One region of the Pseudoalteromonas sp. CF6-2 genome, then DNA from elsewhere that is predicted to be linked to it. Evidence: riboswitches for the same ligand, from Rfam matches in the RefSeq annotation. Region 1 holds a riboswitch; the other holds the start of a gene.
The links. Region 1 has a riboswitch for cyclic di-GMP ahead of L3Q70_RS04205 (OmpA family protein). Riboswitches for the same ligand answer to the same signal wherever they lie in the genome.

Region 1 (6,694 bases):
GTGATATTGAACTGATCGCCACGCTGCTCATTAAAACCGGTGGCTGTTTTAACCATTTCGCCTAAAGAGTTTAGGCCTTCTTGGCTCCAACCTTCAGCTGTGGCTGCGGCTTGTTCATTAACAAGTACCGATACGCTCATTGAGCTTAAGCGTCCAACTTCAAAACGAGTATGGGTAACAGAGCGGCCATTTTCATATTCACGGCTACTTTCACTGCGTTCAGACACTCGTTCATTTTCAGCCTCTTCACCTTCTTGATCTGGCAATGGAGGTTGATTAGCCAGTGAACCTGGAATACCACCGGCAAATTGGTCTTGTCGAGAATCTGATTTAACCAATTCTTGCTTTAACACCCCTTGTGGGTCTACCGCTTCACGTGTTTCTTCAACAACGCTAAAATCAACATCTGTTGAGACCTGAATTCGAAAATTTCCTTCGCCTAAAATAGGCAGTAACATAATTTCAGCGCGTTGTTCTATGTTACGTTCAACCTTTTCGATAAAAGCGAGCTTCTTATCACTTTCTTTACCAACGGGAGTGGTATCAAATAAATCACCCGACAGTAACTTTCCGCGCTGATCGACTACTGATACATCTCGCGGGTTTAAACCTGGTACCGAGCCAATGATGAGTGAAATAATAGCTTCTACTTGTTCAGCTTTTAGCTCATGCCCTGGCGCTAAATCAACCATTACAGATGCAGCTGATTTTTGCTCTTCCCTACCTATAAATAAGCTACGCTTTGGTATTGCTAAATGTACTCGCGCATTGCGAACACCTTGCATATTAATAATGGTTCGAGCAAGTTCTCCCTCCAAAGCATGTTGATATTGCATCGATTCCATAAACTGGCTTGTGCCCATCGACACTTTAGCACTTAGGTTATCAACGCCCTCAGGCATTGAAGCTTTAATACCACGTGCCGCTAGAGTGATTCGTGCGTCTGCTAATTTTTCTTGAGGAACTAAAATATTGCCTGTGTCGTTATCGATACGAAACACAATTTGTTCTTTATCCAATATTTCTAAAATATTAGCTTTATCATAACTTTCTTGGTTGCCGTAGAGTGGCACGTAGTTCTTTGCTGATGTCCACAAAATAACAACGATAGTTGCAGCTACTAACGTCGCCAATAAAGCGATTGTCGCGACATTTCTATCATGGCTTTTATTTGAAAAGTTTATTTTATTTGAGAAGTTTACGACTTTTTCACGTAGGTTTGTCTCCCCAGACATCGGCGGTACAGCTTTAGTTAATTCGCCTTTCATAACAACCTCTACAGTGACATACGCATGACATCATCAATGCCATTAAGTAGTTTATTGCGTACTTCCATTAACATTGAGAAGCTTAGGCTGGCTTTTTGACTTGCGACCATTGCCCCCACAACATCATCCGTTTGCCCCGTATCTACCGCATGCATCATTTGCGATGAGATATTTTGTTGCTCATTAACAGCGCGAACAACTGTTTTGAATTCAGTACTAATTGCTGCGTCTTGATATTTACTTGCTGCAGGCGCAATGCTCTCTGCCGCAGCTAGTTGCTGCATATCAGTCATTTTTCCAAGCAGAAGGCGTTGACTTTCAATAGGTGACATTACTCTGTTCCTTAAATTAAGCGATTGCGTCTATATCCATGCCATACTCACGCATGGCGGCTATTTTGTATCGAAGAGCTCGGGTACTCACACCGAGTGCCTCTGCGGTTTGGGTTCTGTGTCCTTTGAAACGGCTAAGTAAATCATAAATATAATCAAATTCAGCTTGTTTCTTGCTATGTTTTAACTGTGACGCACTGGTTGTCGTGAGTGCTTTAACGTTTTCGGGTAGGTTTAGATCTGCCGCTTGAATTTCGACACCGCGAGCCATCACTAATGCCCTTTGCACTACATTTTCCAGCTCACGAACATTACCTGGCCAGTGATAGCTATGCATCAACTGCTCTGCCTGTTGACTAAAGTGAAACTTCTCATCTCCGTATTTAGCAATAAAATACTTCGCTAATGGTAAAATATCGTCACTTCGGTCACGTAATGCTGGCCACATTAACGGCAATACATCTAAGCGGTAAAATAAGTCTTCACGAAAAAGGCCTTTCTCTACTTGCTCACGCAGTGGCTTATTGCATGCTGCAATCACACGAATGTCGAGTTTAATGCGTTGATGACTGCCTAATCGCTCAACCTCTCGCTCCTGTAGGACACGAAGTAATTTAGCTTGCAGCTCTAAAGGCAGTTCAGTTATCTCATCCAGTAAAATAGTGCCGCCATTTGCAAGCTCAAACTTACCCGCTTGCTGTGCTACCGCCCCCGTAAATGCACCTTTGTTATAACCAAATAACATAGACTCCAGCATATTTTCTGGAATAGCTGCGCAGTTAACCGCAATAAATGGCTTATCTGCACGTGGAGAAGATTGATGAATGAAGTTAGCGAGCTTTTCTTTACCTGTACCCGACTCACCCATAATGAGTACGCTTGCAGATGTTTGTGCTGCACGATTGGCAAGTCTAAGCACTTGCTGTGATTTCAGTGACACAGCAATTAAGTCACTCACACCATGCTTCATAGAATCAGCGTTACGGATAGTTAGTTTGAGTTGATCAGCAAAAAACGGTTTAAGTAAAAAGTCGACAGCCCCATTATTGAGTGACTGTGAAGCAAGCTCACCTTGGTTCGATTCCACAAGCGTGATAATTTGTCCACCTTGATGAGTTCTTTTAACTAGTTTTACCAAGTCAACCAAGTTCATTTGTGCTTGTTGAGCATCAATTAATACCAGTTCAGGCTGATAACTCAAACAATAACCAATAGCATCGGGGATCGAATCTGTGTACAGAAGTTGATACTGCTCATCATTGATCGCCAATTCAATTTCACGTGATGGTTGTTCTGGCGCAAGCCATAGTAGATGTTTCTGATCCATATTCCTTCTCACACCTTAGCTTTTTTGACGAAATAGACGAATTAAGACGCGCCTATTTGAAGACTGACCGTTCGAATCTGAATTGCTTGCCACGGGATAGCGTCCTCCGTGAGCCCTGATCTCAATTAACTTTGCATCGATCCCGTACTCAATAAGTCGGGATGCCACATCATCGGCTCTTTCTTTCGATAACAAACGATTGGCAAGTGGAGAACCTACATTATCTGTATGTCCATCAATCATGACTTTCTTAACTTTAGGATCGAGTTGAATATAACGAACTAGTTTCTCTAAATAACGCAGGTCTGCGGCACGTTTAACAACACGCTCTCCTGAGTCAAAATTAATTTCATAATCTCTCGCTTGTCGCCAAGATAAAGGTGCTAATTTTTCACGGCATTGCTGGTATTTATCAATCGCGTTATCACTATGAGTTGTAGGAAAAGTCAGTCTCAGTTGCTCATCGCCAAACCCGACGATTGTATCTAACCAGTAGCCTTGCTTAATGGCGCTTAAAAGAGGTGCAACACCTTGTTTAAACGTAACCTGTTGCTGCTCAATATTGGCTGAAAAGAATTGTATAGAAGGGGCGATTGCTTGCTTGTTTTGCCAATCCGCTGTACGGGCAAATACTTGTACATCCGTGATATCACGTTCGGTTAACAACCACTTAAAATCTAGGTGCTGTGGCTCTGCAGGCTCGCTAATAATCGATAATTGCGCATAACTATCTAATTTTTGGCTAAGTTGGCAATAAAAAGCATCACCACTGACATACCATGTTGCCTGCTCATAATTTTGGGTAATTACGCGTTCAGCTTTCACAGGCAATGCATAAGCAGTTATAATGCCTACAACAATTAAAAAAGTTGCCTTAACAAGCTGATATGAGTTGTTCATTCGTATTCCAATTATCATAAACAGCCCAATTAAGGGCTTTAACGTATATAATAAGCGGAACAAATTGCCTGAAGAGGCGAATAGACGTGCCGCTAAGTTAATGTAACCCCACTATCATGACCTTGCGGTTTTAGACTGGAAGCTTTGCGTCCTACCCTTTCGGTGTAGTTTGCCATTTAATTGTCTTAGTGTTTCCAACTAAGTAACTGTTATTATAAAACAGTTAACAAGTACCTAATTCTTAATGATTATAGATAAAAAAAACCAAAAAGCAACATTACGGGTATTTATTCATATTAAATTCATACCGCTTACACTATCCTAAAGAGCCAACGATACTAACTTTAATATTATCAGGCACTTCATTATAAGAAAGCACTGATAAACCTCCCTTCGTAAATGAACGTGCATAGCGCGCCAGTAAAGGTCTTAGCTGCGGAATAACAATCAACACAGGGTTAACACCTTGAGATTTCATTTCATCAGTAATCACAGGCATGGCTCGTTGGAACTGGCCAAGTAAATTAGGATCTACAGCAAAACTATCTAATGCTACCTTCCCTGCTTGCATGGCTTGTTCTAACGAACTTTGCATCGTTTGCTCTAGTTTTTCATCTAAGCTATAAGCAGCTAATTCGTCACGATTGCCCATCACTTGTTTTACTAACACACGTTTTAGTGCACAGCGTACATCGGCAGCAAGTAGAATCGGGTCTTTTGTGACTTCGATACTGTCAACTAAAGTGCCTGCAATAGTCACGATATCACCAATCGCGACATGCTCCTTAAGTAGCATTCTCATCACTTTTAGTTGCAGGTTAATTGGTAAAGACTTTTCAAGCGCATCAGCCAAACTAGGTGATACAGTCTTTAATCTCTCGTGTAAGTTTTGAATATCTTCATAACTAAACAGCTCATCTAAATGCTCTTTTATCACTTTGCCCATATGCGTTGCGATTACCGTGGCTAAGTCGACAACTGAATAACCCATATTCAGTGCCTTGGCTTTATTTTTCTCATCAACCCACACAGCTTCCAAACCATAAGCTGGGTCCGTCGTTAGTTCACCATCTAACTGGCCGTAAGTATCGCCGGTGTTTAAAGCTAGTAGCTGCTTGGCATTCAGTTGAGCAGACGCAACGGCCACTCCTGCTAGTTTGATTTTATATTCTTGAGGATTAAGATTGAGATTATCTTTAACTCTGATTTCAGGTAACAAGAAACCAAGTTGTTCAGATAAGCTTTTACGCATACCACGTATTGTTTTTGCTAGCTCCTCACCTTTTTCCTTATCGGCCAGATAAACTAAACGAAAACCAAGCTCAACGCTTAAAGTATCGACATGCGGAATATCTTGCCAGCTCAGAGCTGCTTGTTCTTGGGCAATTGTATCTGTAATACTTTGCGCTTCTTCTAACTGCCCTTGTGGTGTCTTTTTGTAAAGTCGCCAAGCAACATACAAAAGAGGCAGTGCAAAGCCAATAAACGCAAGGCTTGGCATGCCTGGCACAATACCTAACACCAGCATGACTAATGCGGCTGTTAGAATCACTCTTGGTGAGGCAAGTAACTGGCTTCCCACCGCTTCACTCATGTCACCTTCATCGTTCATTCTGGTAACAATAATTGCCGCAGCAACAGCCAGTAATAATGAAGGGACTTGTGCAACTAAGCCGTCACCAATTGTTAAAAGAGCGAAACGTTGAAATGCTTCAGCCATGCTCAAGTCATGCTGAAATACCCCAATGCTGACACCACCCAGTAAGTTGATCACTAAGATGATCAGACCGGCTATTGCATCACCGCGTACAAATTTAGAAGCACCATCCATTGAACCATAGAAATCAGCTTCTTGTGCCACGGTAGTACGTCGTTCTTTAGCTTGTTCTGGGCCAATTAGTCCCGCATTTAAGTCGGCATCAATTGCCATTTGCTTGCCTGGCATTGCATCAAGAGTAAAACGTGCTGCAACTTCAGAGATACGCTCGCCACCTTTGGTGATTACGACAAAGTTAATCACCATCAGAATAATGAATACGACGATACCAACAACATAGTTGCCACCAATCACCACCTCACCAAATGCTTGAATGACTCGCCCTGCCACATCAGAGCCTTCATGACCATGTAGTAAAACAACCCTAGTCGATGCAATATTTAGAGTAAGGCGCATTAAGGTTGCAACCAACAGAATGGTTGGGAAAACAGAAAAATCGAGTGGTTTCGAACTTGAAACAGCAACCAATAACACGATCACAGAAAGTACAATATTAAAGGTGAATAAGGTATCCAGTAGCCATGCGGGTAATGGCAAAATAACCATAGATAAAACAGCTAACAGCAATACCGGTATAGCAGTATAAGGTCGGGTTAAACTACGCCAATTCAAAGTCATTCTCCACCATTATGGTTTTTGTAAATTTTTTGGAATTTCAAGTTCAGGCAATGGCGCTGGCGCTTGACCTCGCCCTTGCTTGTAAGCCTTTAGCTGCATTACGTAAGTAAGTACATAAGCAACCGCTTTATAAAGTCCATTAGGTACTTCTTGGTCGATGCGTGTCGAAAAATAGATAGCCCGCGCTAAAGCAGGTAACTCAATAACTTCTTTATTGTGCTGACGCCCTAATGTTCTGATCCTAAGTGCCATTTCATCCATGCCTTTAGCGACAACATAAGGTGCTTTGGCTTTTTCTTCGTTATAGCGAATCGCAACCGCATAGTGTGTTGGATTTGTAACAATCACGTCTGCTGTGGGGACCCGCTCTTCGATACGCCTATTTGCTTGCTGATATTGAATTTGCTTAATTTTGCTTTTGATCTCGGGGTTACCATCGGATGATTTGCGCTCTTCCTTGACTTCTTGATGG
Region 2 (6,694 bases), 1.0 Mb from region 1:
TAAAATTGAAGAGTCGCTCAAAGATGTGACCGAAATTAAACGTGGTGTTTACCGCGCATTTCGTAACAATGGGCGTGCTAGCTTAGAAATTAATACCGATGCAGAATTAACCGACGTTCTTGATAAAGTAAAACTTCGCGTTGACGGAATTGCGACCTTTCCTGCGGGGATGGAGCCGGTGACAATTAGTCAGGTCGAGTTTCGTCAAGATGTTATTGGGATGACATTAGTCGGTGATGTGCCACTCACAGAATTAAAGCCAATAGCTAATCAAATTGAAGATGAGTTATTGCAGTTATCAAATGTGTCTTTGGTGCAAAATGATGTGCCGCTTGATGAAATTGCAATTGAAATTGATCCAGATTCTCTGCGCCAATATAACTTAACATTAAGCGATGTTGCTAATGCCGTACGCCGCTACTCAGCGAATATTTCAGCAGGTCAATTACGCACTGATGCAGGAATTATTTCTGTACGTGTTGAAAACCAATATTACAGTGGTGATGAGTTCCGTCAAATCCCTGTAAAGGTGGGAGCTAACGGTGCGAAAGTCTTGTTACAAGACATTGCTGTTATTAAAGACCAGTTCACAGAGGGTGAGCGTTACTTTAAATTCAATGGTGAAAATGCAGTGTATTTATCGGTTAAAGCAACGAAAGAGCAAAATATGATCCCCGTTGCTGACTCGGTGAAAGCATACATAGATAAAAAGAACAAAGAGCTGCCTGTGGGTTTACGTCTAGAACCACTGATGGACATGACGTATTACTTGAATGCGCGTTTAGACATGATGAAAAGCAACCTTTTTCAAGGCGCTATCTTAGTGGCTATCATGTTGTCTATCTTCTTGCGCTTTAAACTAGCACTTTGGGTAATGATTGGTTTACCAATTTGTTTCTTAGGTGCCATGATGATGATGCCTGTTTTTGGTATCACTATTAACATTGTATCCCTATTTGCGTTCATTATGGTGCTGGGGATTGTCGTTGACGATGCAATTGTCATAGGGGAAAGTGCCTACACTGAGATAGAGAAAAAAGGAGGCGGCGTCGTTAACGTTGTGAACGGTGCCAAACGTGTAGCAACTCCGGCAACGTTTGGGGTATTAACGACGATTGCTGTATTTGCGCCATTTACTTTATCAAGCGGCCCTGAGAGTGCTTTTTTCTATGGTATCGCGGTCGTCGTTATTTTATGTCTGGTATTCAGTTTAATAGAATCAAAGCTTATTCTACCTGCGCACATTGCCCATACTCACTTTCCGCCTATTAACCCTGATAGTTGGCGAGCACGTTTTAACAAGCGCTTCTTTAACTTTGTGAATGGCCCGTATAAACGCTTTATTGAGCGTTGTGTTGAATGGCGTTGGTTAGTGTTATTCTCATTTATTGGCCTTTTGATTTTGACATTCGCTTTAATTTCGTCAAATCAAGTACGTGTTGTACCAACACCAAAAGTCCCCCATGATTTTCCGCAAATTAACCTAGAAATGAATGAAAATGCATCTGATATACAGACCATTGAAGCAATTCGTGAAATTGAAGCCATGGTTAAAAAGGTTGATCAAGAGACAGAACGTGAGTTTGGTCACACATTATTACGTGATATTTTGGTCTTTAATCAGGGGCGTACTGAAGCACAAATCTTAGCACCATTGGTAGATGAGGACTTGCGTCCATATAATGCTTTCGAGCTATCGCGACGTTGGCGTGAACAGATGCCAAACATTGCCGGTGTTAAATCATTGCAAATCTACGACGATGTAAATGGCGGCGGCAATGATGGCGAGTTTGGATACCTGCTTTATGGGCCCGATGTTGATACTTTAAATGATGCGGGTCGTCGTTTTATTCAGTTGCTGCAACAGCAAAAAGGCTTATTTGATATTAGCTCGACAATTGACCCTGCTAGTAAAGAAGTCCAACTTAGCTTAAAACCAGTTGCTTATGATTTAGGCTTAGACCTTGCCACAATTGCCAATCAAGTTGGTGCAAGTTTTTACGGCGGAGAAGCCCAGCGTGTAATTCGTCGTGGTGAAGAAGTACGTGTAATGGTGCGTTATCCTAAATTAACGCGTGAAGCATTTGCTTCTTTAAAACATGCGGTAGTGACGACACCTGCTGGCAAAGAAGTACTGCTTGGTGATGTGGTTGAGCTAACCGAAAAGCCAGGGATTAGTTATATTCGCCGTGAAGGTGGCTACCGTACTGTATATATCTACGGCAGCATTGACGAAGAAACCATAGAACCAGGTGAAGTGGTCAAGCAGGTCGACGACGTACTACTGCCAAAGCTTAAAGAAGAGTTCCCATCAGTGAAAACTGAATTAGGCGGTGCCATTGAAGAGCAGCAAGCACAGGCGAATGAGCAATTAATGTTTTTTGCTGCAGGGATGTTCTTAGTGTATATCTTACTTGCGGTGCCACTCAAAAGTTATTCACAACCATTGATCGTTATGTCGGTGATTCCGTTTAGCTTGACCGGTGCTATTTGGGGGCATTATTGGTTTGATTTAGATATTAGCTTAATGTCAGGCTTTGGCTTAATTGCTGCTGCAGGGGTGGTGATCAATGACTCTTTAGTTATGACTGACTTTGTGAACCAAGCTCGACGAGAGGGAATGTCAACTCGTCAAGCTGTTATTGAGGCAGGTTGTGCACGCTTTAGAGCAATTACTTTAACGTCAATTACAACCTTTGCTGGCGTACTCCCTATTATGTTTGAAACGAGTTTGCAGGCAAGGTTTGTTATTCCTATGGCAGTGGCCCTTGGTTTTGCAGTGATGTTTGCAACTCTCATTACATTGGTACTTGTTCCTTGCCTGTATATTGTGATGAGTGATGTAGGCCATGTGTTCTTACGTTTTTTCCGTTCAGTGAAAGAACTCATACCAAATCGACGTGCGGTAAGAGATTAATGACTAAGCCAACCTTCGGGTTGGCTTTTTTATAGCTTATTTGTGACTAGTAATTGCTTGTTATACATATCTTTCGGTTACATTCTTTTGTTTGATTTGTTTTCAACTGAGGATTATACTCATTTCAGTTTTTGGCAAACTAACCGAAAGGTTAGGACGCAAAGTTTCCGGTCTAAGGTTTTGATTACAAAGCTATGATAGCGGGGCCGCTGAAAAGCGCACATTCTTCGTGCTTTGGATCTATTGCCTCAAACTAAAATTGTATTTATTTTGTACGGCTGTTATTGGATAGTACCTACTAGCTGTTCTTAGGGTGTTACTTTGTTTATGCATATGTCACTGGCTTCTGGAAAGTGGTTGCCGATAGGTTGCTTAAATCATCATACTCAGCTTTTTGTTGGGGATAAGGTGGTTGTGACTTTTTATGATGCGCAAGGTGAGTTAGCTGATTTGTCATTTCAGTACCCTATTACTAGCTCTGATGAGGGTGAGCCTCATAATTGGCCTCGTTCAATTGCTGAGCATATAAATGTGCACATGCCCATGATTCGAGCAGGAAAAATAACAGAGCAGGGTCTCATCGTAGCATATCGGCTCAATCAGATTTATGCATTAGAAAGCACGGGTATAACCCATGTAAAAGTGGCATTTAACTGTATTGCGAAGTGCGAAAAGAAAATAAAGGATAAAAATCAAGAGTATGATTATGTTTATCCGCAAGCATGCAATGCTTACAGCTCAGGTGTAAAAGTACTACAACCAAAGACTGGCCATATTTATATGTGTAAACCTTGGCCGTATACAGAGTTTTGTCGTGTGAAAGAATCACACAACCCACTCTATGAACCTGGTGTGGGTAAAAGTTGGCCCATGGCATGGCAGCAAGTATCACATTGATAGTTTCCCCCTAAATGCTATTTAGCATTGTTTGGCCCACTCAATTTGAGTGGGCTTTTTTATTTCTGTGTTAGACTCGGGTCATTCGTTTTTAATCGTGGTTTTTCCTGTGTCGCAAAATTCTTATTCTTTGTCTTTATTAACGCCTACCCCTGTAGCTAAAAAACAACCTCATCAACTAACAGCTCATCAATTAACTCGTACTGATAATTACTACTGGATGCGTGATGATGAACGCGAGAATGTAGACGTGTTGGCACATTTACATGCAGAAAATGAATATTGTGAAAAACAGCTTGCCAGTATTAAACCACTACGAGAAGCGTTATTTAACGAACTAAAAGGGCAGATAGTTAAGGATGATAATACCTTTCCTGTAAAGGATGGCCAGTTCTGGTATCACTCAGAAGTTCGTGGTGATGATGAATATGCGCGCCATTACCGAAGTCGTTCAATTGAAGCCCGTGACAAGCAGTTATTGTTAGATGTAAACCAACTAGCCAGTGATTATGAGTTTTATGAACTAGGTGAAGTCGCAATTAGTCCTGATGAGCAATTACTTGCTTATTCTGAAGATACCGAAGGCCGCTGTATTTACACCGCGCGTTTTAAAAATATTGCCAATGGCGAAATATTCAGCGATGTACTTGAAAACACAGAAGGGCAAATTGTTTGGGCTAACGACAGTAAAACAGTTTTTTATGTCAAAAAAGACCTACAAACTTTATTGGGTTTTCAGGTGTATCGCCATGTTTTAGGCACCCCACAAACCGATGATGTTTTAGTGTATGAAGAACAGGATAAAAGCTTTTTTCTAGGACTTGGCAAAAGTCGAGATGAAAGCTTAATTATTATTGATTTAGCTACGACTGAAACGAACGATACTTGGGTACTTGATGCTAACAATCCCGAGGGGGAGTTCAGCGCGTTAATGCCGCGTGAAGAAGGCCATGAATTTGATGTTGATAAGCTAGGCGATACTTTTTATATAGTCACAAATTGGCAAGCCAAAAACTTCCGTTTAATGACTGCCACAACCGACACAATTGCTACAAAAGAACAGTGGCAGGAGCATACTGCGCACCGTGATAATGTGTTATTGGAAGGGGTCGAAATATTCAATGACTATCTTATTTTAACTGAGCGAGAGCTTGGTCAAACCCGCTTTGTGGTTGTTGATAAGCAGGAAGAGCGACTCACATTAGAGTTTGATGACCCTTGTTATTATGCTGCAATAGCGATGAATCCTGAGCCTAACACTCGCTCTGCACGTATTTATTACTCAAGTCTAACAACACCAGGTTCATTGTATGATGTTGATTTAAAAACGGGCAACAAAACGTTATTAAAACAACAGCAAGTACTTGGTGAATTTGACCCAGAGCACTATCGTTCAGAACGACTAATGATCACCGTAAGAGATGGTGAGCAAGTACCAGTGTCATTGGTGTATCGTATTGATAAATTCAATCAAGATGGCTCTAACCCTTTGTTGCAATATGGGTATGGTGCTTATGGCGTTACCACGGATCCGAGTTTTTCTAGTTGTTTATTGAGCCTGCTTGATCGTGGTTTTGTTTATGCCATTGCCCATATTCGTGGCGGTGAAATGCTAGGTCGTCATTGGTATGAACAAGGTAAAAAACAGCATAAACAAAATAGCTTTAACGATTTTATTGATGTTACTCGCTCACTCACTGAGCAAGGCTATGCACATCCACAGAAGGTGTTTGCCTCAGGGGGAAGTGCTGGCGGTTTATTAATGGGGGCTGTGGTAAATCAAGCACCAGAGCTTTATTTAGGCGTGGGCTGTCACGTACCTTTTTTAGATGTGCTGACAACCATGCTTGATGAGAGTATTCCTCTTACAACGAATGAGTATGATGAGTGGGGTAACCCAAATGATCCCGACTTTTACGAAGTCATTAACGCTTATTCCCCATACGATAATATTACGGCTCAAGCCTACCCAAATATATTAGTAACGACGGGTTTTCATGACTCGCAAGTACAATACTGGGAGCCGATGAAATGGGTTGCGAAACTGCGTGAGATAAAAACAGACGACAATATTGTTGTGTTTAAAACGGATATGGATGCCGGACACGGAGGCGCTTCTGGACGCTTTAAAAGCCTTGAAGAGAAAGCGCTTGAAATGGCCTTTTTTATGGCTCTATTAGGTTGAAAATAACCATTTTAAAGCTAATATTACCTTAAACGTAGTAAGAGTGATGTTTGGTTATGTTTAAGCCCCATGGGGAGTGGTTTTATAAAATAAGCCCTCCTTGCGTATTTATTGAGTTTAGAGGCTGTGTTAATAAAGAGGCGTTTGTTGACTTCACTAATAAAATAGCAGACGAAATAACAGGCAACTCAATAAAAAACCTTCATCATTTAATAATAAATGTTAAGCAGTTTGAATTAGCCACCGCAGAAAGCGTTCATATAGCAAAAGCTTATTTTGAAACGGTTAAATCACGTGGCTATAAACAAGTTGATTATGTGGCACCTAATAGTGTGGCTCAAAGTTTGATAGAGTCTGTGTGGAAAGACAGTGGACTCAGGGTGACCTTTCATAAAGATATAAATAGCTTCCTTGAAATTAATCCGCAGTGTGAAGAAATGCGAGCTTGGTTAGAGTCAGCAACATAAACTATAAGCCTGCCCATTTGGGCTTTTATTAAATGAGCTTGCAAAGTACCCAATAGGTTATTGTTCAGATCCCCAAAATACCTTCTAGATTCATTTTAAAACGGCGCGATAAATTTAAAATCGCGTTGCTTTTTAAAATGACTTTATAATCACCACAGTCGGTCGGTATCAACTCACTGATTGCTTTTTTACGAACTAAAGTAGAGCGATGAATACGAATAAACCCCT

Region 2: linked by a shared signal. The riboswitch ahead of L3Q70_RS16215 (chitin-binding protein) and the one ahead of L3Q70_RS04205 (OmpA family protein) in region 1 are both predicted to bind cyclic di-GMP.

Annotation. Positions count from the first base shown of each region.
Region 1 is NZ_CP091442.1:892,662-899,355, reverse strand. It holds gene fliF (flagellar basal-body MS-ring/collar protein FliF) at 1-1,268, opposite strand, end outside; gene L3Q70_RS04215 (flagellar hook-basal body complex protein FliE) at 1,277-1,600, opposite strand; gene L3Q70_RS04210 (sigma-54 dependent transcriptional regulator) at 1,617-2,927, opposite strand; gene L3Q70_RS04205 (OmpA family protein) at 2,943-3,827, opposite strand; cyclic di-GMP riboswitch class I at 3,926-4,011, opposite strand; gene flhA (flagellar biosynthesis protein FlhA) at 4,144-6,222, opposite strand; gene flhB (flagellar biosynthesis protein FlhB) at 6,232-6,694, opposite strand, start outside.
Region 2 is NZ_CP091442.1:3,484,197-3,490,890, reverse strand. It holds gene L3Q70_RS16220 (efflux RND transporter permease subunit) at 1-2,917, shown strand, start outside; cyclic di-GMP riboswitch class I at 3,041-3,131, shown strand; gene L3Q70_RS16215 (chitin-binding protein) at 3,245-3,814, shown strand; gene L3Q70_RS16210 (S9 family peptidase) at 3,924-5,999, shown strand; gene L3Q70_RS16205 (hypothetical protein) at 6,056-6,466, shown strand; gene L3Q70_RS16200 (LytTR family DNA-binding domain-containing protein) at 6,531-6,694, opposite strand, start outside.